3 regions of the Shewanella sp. S1-49-MNA-CIBAN-0167 genome follow, and region 1 is predicted to be linked to each of the others. Evidence: predicted binding sites of a transcription regulator. Region 1 holds the regulator's gene; each other region holds the start of a gene.
What was found. The regulator NrdR, encoded in region 1, represses ribonucleotide reductase genes. The targets are predictions, from matches to a motif close to AAACACNANATNTNGTGTTT.
Positions count from the first base shown of each region.

Region 2: a site for NrdR is predicted at 2,650-2,669, ahead of nrdD (anaerobic ribonucleoside-triphosphate reductase). Genes of this name have one in related genera too.
Region 3: a site for NrdR is predicted at 1,221-1,240, ahead of nrdA (class 1a ribonucleoside-diphosphate reductase subunit alpha). Genes of this name have one in related genera too.

Region 1 covers NZ_JBEOPO010000059.1:2,959-7,350, forward strand. The annotation lists gene ettA (energy-dependent translational throttle protein EttA) at 1-693, opposite strand, end outside; gene glyA (serine hydroxymethyltransferase) at 955-2,208, shown strand; gene nrdR (transcriptional regulator NrdR) at 2,318-2,767, shown strand; gene ribD (bifunctional diaminohydroxyphosphoribosylaminopyrimidine deaminase/5-amino-6-(5-phosphoribosylamino)uracil reductase RibD) at 2,830-3,975, shown strand; gene AAEZ00_RS19505 (riboflavin synthase) at 4,039-4,392, shown strand, end outside.
Region 2 covers NZ_JBEOPO010000008.1:63,624-68,015, reverse strand. The annotation lists gene nrdG (anaerobic ribonucleoside-triphosphate reductase-activating protein) at 20-487, opposite strand; gene nrdD (anaerobic ribonucleoside-triphosphate reductase) at 487-2,604, opposite strand; gene rssA (patatin-like phospholipase RssA) at 3,131-4,069, opposite strand; gene AAEZ00_RS05395 (DEAD/DEAH box helicase) at 4,255-4,392, shown strand, end outside.
Region 3 covers NZ_JBEOPO010000002.1:149,949-154,340, forward strand. The annotation lists gene ubiG (bifunctional 2-polyprenyl-6-hydroxyphenol methylase/3-demethylubiquinol 3-O-methyltransferase UbiG) at 1-78, shown strand, start outside; gene AAEZ00_RS01725 (HAD family hydrolase) at 204-866, shown strand; gene nrdA (class 1a ribonucleoside-diphosphate reductase subunit alpha) at 1,445-3,733, shown strand; gene nrdB (class Ia ribonucleoside-diphosphate reductase subunit beta) at 3,807-4,392, shown strand, end outside.

The DNA.
Region 1 (4,392 bases):
TTCTAAAATCCAGCCTGCTGCATTGTCTAAGAAATAGCGGTCATGGGTAATAGCGACTACGGTGCCAGAATACTCTTGTAAAAAGTGCTCTAACCATGCGACGGATTCAGCATCCAAGTGGTTTGTCGGTTCGTCGAGTAATAGCATTTCAGGCTTTTCAAGTAGCAAGCGACAAAGGGCTACCCGTCGACGTTCACCACCGGACAGTACAGCAATTTTTTCATCCCAATCGGGCAGACGTAACGCGTTTGCTGCACGGTCTAGAATATGATCAAGATTGTGTGCATCTTGAGATTGGATGATGGCTTCTAACTCACCTTGTTCTTTGGCTAGGGCATCAAAATCTGCATCGGGTTCAGCATAAGCGGCGTAAACAGCATCTAAACGGATCAATGCATTTTTGGCTTCACTCAGGGCTTCTTCTACGGCCTCGCGAACCGTTTGTTGCTCATTTAAGCGCGGCTCTTGCGGTAAATAACCAATTTTTAGTCCAGGCATTGGACGCGCTTCACCTTCAATTTCGGTATCTATACCGGCCATGATGCGCAGCAATGTCGATTTACCTGAACCGTTTAATCCGAGTACACCAATTTTGGCGCCAGGAAAGAAGCTTAATGAAATGTCTTTCAAAATTTGCTTTTTAGGTGGGACAATTTTACCCACACGAAGCATGCTGTATACAAATTGAGCCATAATTATACTGTCTAATTGTCAACAAAGATGATGATAATTCTACTGTATTATGAGCTGAACTCAACAGGCAATTGTGTGATTTAATCCACAGCGCTTTTTAGGTCAAAAAGAATGAAGGATCTGGCCACTTGGTGCCATAAACATGAATAGTTTTGTATTCAGAACACAGTGAATTTCATGTTGTTTCTACTGTGAATCATCATCGTTGCAGGGTAGAATAACGCGCAACCCTACTATATAGATAATGATGTTGGAGCTAGTATGTTGAAGAAAGCGATGAATATTGCGGATTACGATCCAGAATTATTTAAAGCCATTGAAGATGAAACTTGTCGTCAAGAAGAACACATTGAATTGATTGCATCTGAAAACTATACCAGTCCTCGTGTGATGGAAGCCCAAGGTTCTCAGTTAACCAACAAGTATGCTGAAGGTTATCCAGGTAAGCGTTACTATGGTGGGTGCGAATACGTTGATGTGATTGAAACATTAGCGATTGAACGCGCAAAAGAATTATTTGGTGCAACATATGCGAACGTACAGCCTCATTCCGGTTCGCAAGCAAACAGTGCTGTATTTATGGCGTTATTGCAGCCAGGCGATACCGTTTTAGGGATGAACCTTGCTCATGGTGGTCATTTGACCCACGGTTCACCGGTTAATTTTTCTGGCAAGCTTTACAACATCATTCCCTACGGTATCGATGAGTCTGGCAAAATTGATTATGACGAAATGGAGCGTTTAGCCATTGAACATAAGCCTAAAATGATGATCGGCGGTTTTTCGGCTTTTTCAGGTATTGTTGACTGGGCTAGAATGCGCGAGATTGCCGACAAAATTGGTGCTTATTTGTTTGTTGATATGGCCCACGTGGCAGGCTTAATTGCCGCAGGTGTTTACCCAACGCCAGTGCCTTATGCACATGTGATAACGTCAACAACCCATAAAACATTAGCCGGCCCACGCGGCGGGATTATTATTTCTGCAGCCGATGATGAAGTTTTATATAAAAAACTAAACTCAGCAGTATTCCCTGGTGGTCAGGGTGGTCCTTTAATGCATGTTATCGCAGGTAAAGCGGTCGCATTTAAAGAAGCACTAGAGCCAGAATTTAAACTGTACCAACAGCAAGTGGTTAAAAATGCCAAAGCCATGGTTGAAGTGTTTTTAGCCCGCGGTTACAAAATCGTTTCTGGCGGTACTGAAAACCATTTAATGTTGGTTGACTTAATTGGCCGCGATTTAACCGGTAAAGAAGCCGACGCCGCCTTAGGCAGTGCCAACATTACCGTTAACAAAAATTCAGTGCCTAACGACCCTCGTTCACCGTTTGTGACCTCTGGTGTTCGTATTGGTACACCAGCCATCACTCGTCGCGGCTTTAAAGAAGCTGAAGCGAAAGAATTGACCGGTTGGATTTGTGACATCCTTGATGATGCATCTAATACAGCGGTTATTGAGCGCGTAAAAGGTCAAGTATTGACCTTGTGTGCTCGATTCCCTGTATACGGTTAATCGTATTTGGATGTCTGTTGATACAGGTTTAGGTTAACCTTGTTCACCAAATAGGATAAACTTTAATGGCCGCTAATTGCTAGCGGCCATTTTTTCTGCAGGAGTCCTAATGCATTGCCCTTTTTGTAGCGCGACCGATACCAAAGTGATAGATTCTCGATTAGTGGCTGATGGTCACCAAGTCCGTCGTCGCCGGGAATGTACCGAATGTCATGAACGTTTTACCACCTTTGAAGGCGCTGAATTAGTCATGCCTAGAGTGATAAAACGCGATGGCACCCGACAACCATTTGATGAAGAGAAACTGCGCGGCGGCATGTTGCGTGCCGTTGAAAAACGTCCGGTTTCTATTGATGACATTGATCAAGCGTTGACAAAAATTAAATCAATGCTGCGCGCGACTGGTGAGCGCGAAGTGGATTCGGAAATGATTGGTAATCTTATGATGGAACAGTTGATGAACCTTGATAAGGTGGCTTACATTCGTTTCGCCTCTGTTTATCGTGCGTTTGAAGATGTGTCACAATTTGGTGAGGCCATTGCTAAGTTGCAAAAGTAATGCTGTGTATTGACTGTTTTTAACGGTTATCATGGCATCTAAGCAATAAGAGATTATCTATCATGTCCAACGGGCCTACTTTTGACACCAAAATGATGAGCCGTGCTATAGCGCTTGCCGAGAAAGGCCGTTATACCACTAGGCCCAATCCCTGTGTTGGTTGTGTCATTGTCTATCAGAATAAGATTATCGGTGAGGGTTTCCATCAACGCGCTGGCGAAGGCCACGCTGAAGTCAATGCGCTGAAAATGGTGCTTGATAATGGTCATAGCGCTCAAGGCGCCACCGCCTATGTAACCTTAGAACCTTGCAGTCATTATGGTCGTACGCCGCCTTGCGCTTCAGGGTTAATTAACGCCAAGGTTGCGCGAGTCGTTGTTGCTGTGACCGATGCGAACCCAGAAGTGTCAGGCCGCGGTATCACCATGTTACGTGAGGCTGGAATTAAGGTCGATGTAGGACTACTCAGCCAACAAGCTTATGATCTCAATCTAGGCTTTATGAAGCGCATGAAAACTAGGCTTCCTTGGGTCACGGTTAAAATAGCCGCCAGTTTAGACGGTAAAACAGCCCTGTCTAATGGGGTGTCAAAGTGGATTACCGGCAGTGCTGCACGAGCCGATGTGCAAAAATACCGTGCCAGCCACTGTGCATTAATCACAGGCGTTGAAACAATCCTTATCGATGACCCTAGCCTTAATGTGCGCTATGAGGCGTTAGGTGAGTTAACCACTCGCCATACAAAAGATGAAATTTTCCAACCTTTAAGGGTTGTGCTAGACAGCAGAGCGAGACTGACGGCAACACAAAGGTTATTTTCAATTCAAAGTCCTATTTTACTGGTTTCTGGCTGTCAATATTCCCAAAGTGCTAAAGCTGCTTTTCCACAACACGTTTCTTTTTTACAATTAGAATGTGACTCGTCGGGCAGGATCCCATTGTTAGCTTTGCTAACGTATTTAGGCCAGCATACTAATTCTGTTTTAGTCGAAGCGGGTGCGACCTTAGCTGGGGCGTTTGTCGCTCAAGGCCTCGCCGATGACATTGTGCTTTATCAAGCGCCTAAACTGTTAGGCAGCCATGGACGTAATATGTTGCAGTTACCCGATTACAGTGCCATGGAGCAAACGCCGGCATTGCAATTAATTGATGAGCGCAACGTTGGACAAGATAAGCGTTATATCCTCAGATATAATCAACCCTATTAATGTGGCAGTTGTTTAAGAAAAACCTGAACAACTGCAAAGTTTAAAAGCAAAAAGTGAGTCATTATGTTTACTGGGATAATCGAAGCCCTTGGTACATTACGTAAAATTGATCGCAAAGGTAACGATATCCGCTTAACCGTTGCCAGCGGCAAGTTGGATTTAACCGATGTAAACCTAGGTGATAGCATTGCCACAAATGGCGTGTGCTTGACCGTTGTTGAGCGTTTAGGCGATAGCTACGTTGCGGATATATCGGCTGAAACAGTTGAATTAACTGGTTTTAGTCGTTATCAAGTTGGCCAAAAGGTTAATCTTGAAAAAGCCGTTACGGCGACCACGAGGTTGGGTGGACACATGGTCAGCGGCCACGTTGATGGCATTGCAAAAATTGAGCAATGTGCTTACCGAGGCAAGGCA
Region 2 (4,392 bases), on a different contig from region 1:
CACCGTCTAGATTCAAACACTATCTGTTAAAACGATAAACCTGTTGATTGCTGCTACCGCGCCACAATAGCGCGGGATCAGCTTTATCTTGTTCAAACTTACCGTCAATCATTACATCCACCAAGTTCACCACGGTTTGTTGCTGCTCACTTAGATCAGCAAGTTGGTAACCGGTCCATAACCAAATATCTTTCTCGGGACATTCATCCTTTACCCGCATCACCAATTTCAATATCGCTTCAAGGTTAGCGGGATGCAGCGGATCACCACCGCTTAACGATAAGCCGCGACGGAAAATACGACTGTCGGTTAAATCATTAATAATCTGATCTTCTAACGCTTGGCTAAATACATGCCCAGCATCCACACGCCAAGTGCTTTGGTTATAGCATCCCTTACAAGCATGCTCGCAACCGCTGACAAATAACGTGCAGCGAGTGCCCTCGCCGTTGATCACATCAATACTATGATAAGCACTATAATACATTATAAATGCTTCACTCTGCGCTTCACTTCTTCTTGCTTACCAAAGTTAAACGGCCGTGAATCTGGGCTGCCCAAATAGCCACAAACTCGTCGAATCACAGACACTCGACTAGGTTCGTGATTACCGCATTTGGGGCAAACAAAGCCCTTGCTGGTACAATTGAACTCACCGATATAGCCACAATCGTAACACTCATCAATCGGAGTGTTGGTGCCGTAATATGGCACCCGACTGTAGCTGTAATCCCAAACATTTTCGAGCGCTTCAATATTGTGCTGCATGTTAGGGTATTCGCCGTAGCAAATAAATCCACCATTGGCGATAGCCGGATAAGGTTGTTCAAAATCAATCTTATCGTATGGATTCACTTGCTTTTCAACATCTAAATGGAAACTATTCGTGTAATAGCCTTTATCTGTCACCCCTGCCACCACACCGAACTGAGTCGTATCAAGCTGGCAAAAACGGCTACATAAATTTTCACTCGGAGTACTGTACAAACTAAAACCATAACCCGTTTCTTGCTTCCAAGATTCAGTGGCTTGCTTCAAATGATTAATGATCGCAACAGCTTTCTCACGTAATTGAGCGTTATCAAACACATGTTCAGCATTGCCATACAAGGCATTAATGGTTTCGTGTAGGCCAATAAAGCCTAACGAAATTGACGCACGACCATTTTTAAAGATCTCGCTAACATCATCATCGGCATTTAAGCGCACGCCACACGCCCCTTCCATATAAAGAATTGGTGCCACTCGCGCTTTAACCCCGGTTAACCGAGCAATGCGAGTATCTAACGCTTTGCGTGCAATCAGTAGTCGCTGGTCGAGTAATTGATAAAAACGCTGTTCATCTTGACCTGCTTCCAACGCAATACGCGGTAAGTTAAGGCTAACAACACCTAAATTATTGCGTCCTTCATGTACCAATTGGCCATCTTCTTCATAAGTGCCCAAAAATGAACGACAACCCATCGGAGTTTTAAATGAACCAGTGACTTTCACCACTTGATCATAATTTAAAATATCAGGGTACATGCGCATAGTTGAACAGGTTAATGCCATCTTTTTAATGTCGTAATTGACGTCAGCCGCTTTATGATTCACGCCATCTTTAATCGCAAACACCAATTTAGGGAATACTGCCGTTTTACGGTTTCTGCCTAAGCCAGCCATGCGCACAGTTAACATAGATTGCTGAATTAAACGAGATTCCCACGATATCCCCAATCCAAAACCAAAGGTAACAAAGGGCGTTTGCCCGTTGGCGGTATGTAAGGTGTTGACTTCATATTCAAGCGATTGAAACGCGTCATGACACTCTTTTTCGGTTTGAGTCATCGCATAATCTTCCACGTCGGCCACTTGCCATTTTTTAGCGACGCTAAGGTGCTTTTGATAACTAATTTGTACAAACTCAGCTAACACTTCATCAATACGGTTAATCGTTGTGCCACCATAAATATGGCTCGCCACCTGTGCAATAATTTGCGCCGTCACAGCCGTTGCGGTCGAAATCGATTTAGGCGGTTCTATTTCAGCATTGCCCATTTTAAAGCCATGAGTCAGCATGCCGGCTAAATCGATTAACATGCAGTTAAACATCGGGAAAAATGGTGCGTAGTCTAAGTCGTGATAGTGGATTTCGCCCTTTTCATGTGCGTCGACAACATCTTTAGGTAATAAGTGAGTTTTGGCGTAATGCTTGGCAACAATCCCGGCAAGTAAGTCACGTTGAGTGGGGATCACTTTGGCATCTTTATTGGCGTTTTCGTTTAAAATGGCACTGTCTGATTGCTCAACCAAGCCGCGAATAGCACAATTTAATTTACTTTGAGTTTCACGATGGGTATCGCGATCATGGCGATATTCAATGTAATGACGTGCCACCGATTTATACGGCCCAGACATTAATAAGTTTTCGACTGCATGTTGTAGTTCGTGAATATCAACTTCGGTTTTCGCAGCCATTTGCTGTTCAACCGTTTGCGCTAACTGCTGCGCATATTGATGATCTGCTTGACCTGCAGACTCCATTGCTGCAACTACAGCCTCTTTGATCCGACATCCATCAAAGGCGGTTCGACATCCATCTCTTTTCACGACTACAAGCATACGACCATCCTTACAAGCACTATATATAGAACTTTAATTTACAAAAAACACAATATAGAGTGTATTAGACACATTAACGCTGAGCATTACTTTGATCCAGATCATAATTCTCAGCACTACTTAATATTGAAAAATATCTTGCTTTCAGCAATGGATATTGTAGGAATGTTCACTGATCCGTCGGATAAAAATACAAGGGGAGAGATGGTAAATTATTTCACAATATGGAGTGTTTTCGTAAATCAATATTGCCATATTCAAACACCGCTAGCGCGGTACTCAACAAGCTAACATAACGCTTAAGCGCGCTACGCTGTCATCGAACACCATTCTAGTTGTCATATCAACAAACTAAGTGACTTGCCAATGACTCTTTATAAAAGAGGCATTGAACATAATGATGACAACAACCCACATTGGACAATACCGTTATTGCATAACCACTCTTGCATAAACATTAATCGAGCGGTCTCGAACTCGTGCATCCGTAATGAACACATGACTCATATTCGACACCGCATAAGCGTTAATTTAAGGTCGCTTCAATTAAATGTTGAATATCTTTTACTGCCTGCTCACCCGCTTTAATGGCTTCTTTTGCACGATGAAATTCCATTGTGCCAATGTCATTAACATAAGGCACAATACAAATATCTGGTGGCTCGCCCATTAAACGCGAGCGTTTATGGCGTTGTTCTAAAATATCCATTGATTGTGACATAACGGCCAACATACCTGGATGGGATTTTGAACTGCCTATAGCAAGCTTGTCAGTTAAGACACTCATGTAGTCTTTGCCTTTGCCCCATAAATCCATAAAACCTGATTCAAGCTCTGCCTTTTCATCAATCGTCTCTGACTTACTCGCTTTTCGGCTTTTTACTTGCTCTGGGGCCTTATGAAGTTGATCACGGCGATGACCGTTTAAATCCACTGCAATAACCACATCAACCCCCATCGAACGGGCTAATGACACAGGTACCGGATTGACCACGGCGCCGTCAACAACCCAGCGATGACCTTGCTGTACTGGGGGTAAAAAGCCGGGCATAGAACATGAGGCGCGAACCGCATGGCGTAAGTCACCTTCTTTAAACCAAATCTCTTGTCCAGAATATAAATCGGTAGCCACTGCAGCAAAAGGACGGTTTAACTGTTCAATATTGATATCGCCAATGCGATTGGCTAAGACATCAAATACTTTCTCGCCGCTAATTAAGCCGCCTTTACGCCAGCCTAAGTCCATTAATCCGAGTACGTCCCAACTCGAAAAACCACTCACCCAGGTTTCAAGTTCACCCAAATGATTATTCGCATAGGCCGCGCCCACTAATGCACCCACTGAACAACCCGCAACTTTGTCAGGGTAAATACCTAACTTGGCTAAACCATTCAATACCCCAATATGTGCCCAACCTTTAGCGGCTCCACTGCCTAGGGCTAATCCCACGGTGAGCTTTGTCATCTTTTTTCCTTCCATGCTCAGCATATTAATCTTTACGAAAAGGTTCGGCAGAATCGACCAATAGCGATGCCGAACGAGGGCAATAATATAAAGCTAAAAAATAGCATAACTAAAGCGACTCTTGTTGGCTATAGCAAGGTGAAACAGCTATAATCACCGGCTTACATTTTTTAGGGGATTTACCTTTGCAATTTACCGATTTTTCGTTGGACAAGCGCCTGCTTGACAGTTTAAAGCACCTTGGCATTTCTACGCCTACCGATGTTCAAGCGCAAGCACTTCCCATTGCCTTATCAGGTAAAGATTTAATGGCATCGTCTAAA
Region 3 (4,392 bases), on a different contig from region 1:
AACCCGTTGTCAGGAGTGTTTAAGTACACTAACAGTGTTGATGTTAATTATATGATAGCCACCCAAAAAATTGATTAATCATCCTGGTGACTCTTTTCAACGTTTTAATGTATGTGAACCAGAGTAGCGTTACTTCCTGCCAATAACGCTATAAAGGTGCATACATGATTCTATTATTATTGACTCTTGTTAGGAGCTAGCCTTTGCATAAGCAAGATATAAAAGGGGTACTATTTGATTTAGACGGTACTTTAGCCGACACAGCCCCTGATTTAGTCCAAGCATTAAATCTCAGTTTGGACGAAGCCGGTTTTAATGTCCAAACGCTTGAAACGATGCGCCATGCGGCGTCACACGGCAGTTTATATTTAGTTAAAACGGCTATTCCGCACGCCGAGGAACGAGTACAAATTGCTATTCAGCAAGCACTACTTCGCTATTATGCCCAGATAAATGGCGATCACAGCCGCTTGTTCGACGACTTACCCGAACTCTTATCGCTGTTAGATTCACAAGCCATTCCTTACGGTGTGGTCACCAATAAGCCGGCTCGATTTGCCCGGCCATTAGTTGCAAAGCTGGGCTTAACCGATAAACTTAAAACCATGATCAGTGGTGATAGTACCCGTTATTCAAAACCTCATACCGCACCGATGTTTTTAGCCGCACAACAAATCGCCATTGCCCCTCAAAGTATTTTATACCTCGGAGATGCCGAACGAGATTTAGTTGCGGCCCACAATGCGAGTATGTTGGGTGGCGTTGCCTTGTGGGGATATTTGTCCGCTACTGACAAACCTGACACATGGCCTGCTGGCAGACAATTTGAACACGGTGCATCACTGAAACAATTTTTCACTGAATAAGGCGATTTTGTTGTATTTGAGTCACCGGTTAATTGGCACCATTTTGGGGTAAATAATCAATATTTTTGAATAAATGATTAGTATGCTGATCATCTCTGGTCACACGATCAAAATCAACCAAAGATCAACCTATAAACCAGCAATATTTTTTGATCGCTGTTTATTTTAGCGATCAAATCTTTCTTATTTGATGGTTTAAAAAATATCATTTATCAAAAACACTTTATAAATTTGGGCTCTAGGGTTAGTTGTCACTAACCCTACCGTTTATCCTCAAGTTATCCACAAGAAGTTAATTAAATTGTGGCTTGCAAAAATCCCCAAACCTCACTATCTTGTATCTAAGATTTTAAATAACACCATATCTTGTGTGTGACTGGCAATCAAAACACTACGCACCTGCATTACAAGGACGTAGTCGATAAGTGAATGTACTGGTATTTTACTACCATGTTGTGAGTACGTTCAGCTTGATTGTTTAACATGGAATTGTTTTGTAACTGATTCAGATCGAATCAAGTTACATGGTATCCAACAACAGATCACACGATTAGATATAGAACCAAGGCCTCTCTTCAATGAATAGCAATATGACAGTCACCAAGCGCAGCGGCGAACGTGAATCGATCGATTTAGATAAAATTCATCGCGTGATCACTTGGGCAGCCAATGGATTAAAAAACGTCTCAGTATCTGAAGTAGAACTTCGATCTCACCTGCAGTTTTTCGACGGCATTCCAACAGAAGCCATTCATGAAACGATTATAAAAGCCGCAGCTGATTTGATCTCTCCGGAGTCCCCAGATTACCAATTTTTGGCCGCGCGTTTAGCCGTATTCCATTTACGTAAAAAGGCTTTTGGTCAATTTGAGCCGCCTAAATTATATGACCATGTCACCAAGTTAGTCGAAATGGGTAAATATGATATGCATATCATGGCTGACTATAGCCGTGAAGAATTAGACATTCTTGATAGCTATATTGATCACTGGCGTGACATGAACTTCTCTTATGCCGCGGTAAAGCAACTTGAAGGTAAATACCTGGTTCAAAACCGTGTGACCCATGAGATGTATGAAAGCGCGCAGTTTTTATATATTTTAGTGGCCGCATGTTTGTTTGCGCGTTACCCAAAAGAAATCCGCTTGAAGTACATTAAAGATTTCTATGACGCGACGTCTTTGTTTAAGATTTCTCTGCCAACGCCAATCATGGCCGGTGTACGAACGCCTACTCGTCAGTTCAGCTCATGTGTATTGATTGAGTGTGATGACAGCTTGGATTCAATCAATGCTACGGCATCGTCAATCGTTAAATATGTCAGCCAACGTGCTGGTATTGGTATTAATGCCGGTCGTATTCGTGCATTAGGCAGCCCTATACGCGGCGGTGAAGCATTCCACACGGGTTGTTTACCATTTTATAAGTATTTCCAAACAGCGGTGAAGTCTTGTTCTCAAGGCGGCGTACGCGGTGGTGCAGCAACGCTGTTCTATCCGTTATGGCATCTCGAAGTTGAATCGCTATTAGTGCTGAAAAACAACCGGGGTGTTGACGACAACCGTGTACGTCATCTTGACTACGGCGTACAGTTAAACAAATTAATGTACCAACGCTTAATCAAAGGCGAAAACATTAGCTTGTTCAGCCCATCAGATGTGCCGGGTCTTTATGATGCCTTCTTTGAAGACCAAGTAGAATTTGAACGTTTATACTTGCAGTACGAACAAGACAGCAGTATCCGTAAAAAACAGATTAAAGCCGTTGAGCTGTTTTCATTGATGATGCAGGAACGAGCCTCTACAGGTCGTATCTATATTCAAAACGTCGATCACTGTAATACCCACAGCCCATTTGACTCTAAAGTGGCGCCGATTAAGCAATCTAATTTGTGTTTAGAAATTGCCTTACCGACTAAGCCGTTAACTAACATTGACGATCCAGACGGTGAAATCGCCTTATGTACCTTGTCAGCGCTTAACTTAGGCGCGATTACCGACTTATCTGAACTTGAGCCGTTAGCTGATTTAGCGGTACGTGCGTTAGATAACTTACTTGATTACCAAGATTACCCAATAAAAGCGGCTCAAACGAGCTCGATGAATCGCCGTACGCTTGGTATTGGTGTGATTAACTTTGCTAACTACTTAGCTAAAAACGGTAAAAAGTATTCCGACGGTTCAGCAAACAACCTGACCCATAAGACCTTTGAAGCTATCCAGTTCTATTTACTGAAAGCGTCAATGAACTTAGCTAAAGAAAAAGGTGCCTGTCCGTTATTTCACGAGACCACCTACTCGAAGGGTATTTTACCCATCGATACCTATAAACGTGATTTAGACAAGATTTGTGACGAACCATTACACATGGATTGGGAAGGTTTACGTAGCGACATAAAACAGTACGGTTTACGTAACTCAACCTTGTCAGCATTAATGCCGTCAGAAACCTCATCGCAAATTTCAAACGCGACCAATGGTATCGAACCACCACGTGGCTTAATCAGCGTGAAAGCCAGTAAAGATGGCCAGTTAAAGCAAGTCGTTCCAGACTTTGAGCTGCTTAAAGACAAGTACGAACTGCTGTGGAATATGCCAAACAACGATGGTTACATCCAACTTGTTGGTTTAATGCAGAAGTTTATTGACCAAGCTATTTCTGCCAACACTAATTATGACCCAAGCCGTTTTGAAGGCGGTCGTGTGCCAATGCAGACCTTGCTAAAAGACTTGTTAAGTGTGTACAAACTGGGCATTAAAACATTGTATTATCATAATACACGCGATGGTGCTTCGGATCAGTTTGACGACATTATTGCTGTCGAAGAAGAAGACGATGACTGCGCCGGCGGTGCGTGTAAAATCTAATCATCACTTTATCTCTATTTAGCGGGGGATAATCCCCGCTTTGTGAAAAATGCGTTTTCAGGACACCTAAATAATGGCTTACTCTACATTTTGTCAAACACCTAACGATGCAACCAAAGAACCTATGTTTTTCGGGCAATCAGTTAATGTGGCACGCTACGATCAACAAAAATATGAAGTCTTTGAAAAACTGATTGAAAAGCAATTAAGTTTTTTCTGGCGTCCAGAAGAAGTTGATGTCAGCCGTGACAAAATTGATTTCGGTGATTTACCTGAACACGAAAAGCACATTTTCCTGTCAAACCTGAAATATCAAACCTTACTTGACTCTATTCAAGGCCGCTCACCAAATGTGGCATTTTTGCCATTGGTATCGCTACCAGAATTAGAGACGTGGATTGAAACATGGTCGTTTTCTGAAACGATTCACTCACGCTCTTACACTCATATTATTCGTAATATTGTCAATGACCCATCCGTGGTGTTTGACGATATCGTGCAAAATGACGAAATATTGAAACGTGCCGGTGACATTGCCGCTTATTACGATGATCTGATTAAACTGACCCAGATTAATAACCTGTTAGGTGAAGGTACTCATGTTATCGACGGCGAAGAAATCACCGTTAATTCACGTATCCTGAAAAAATCACTGTATT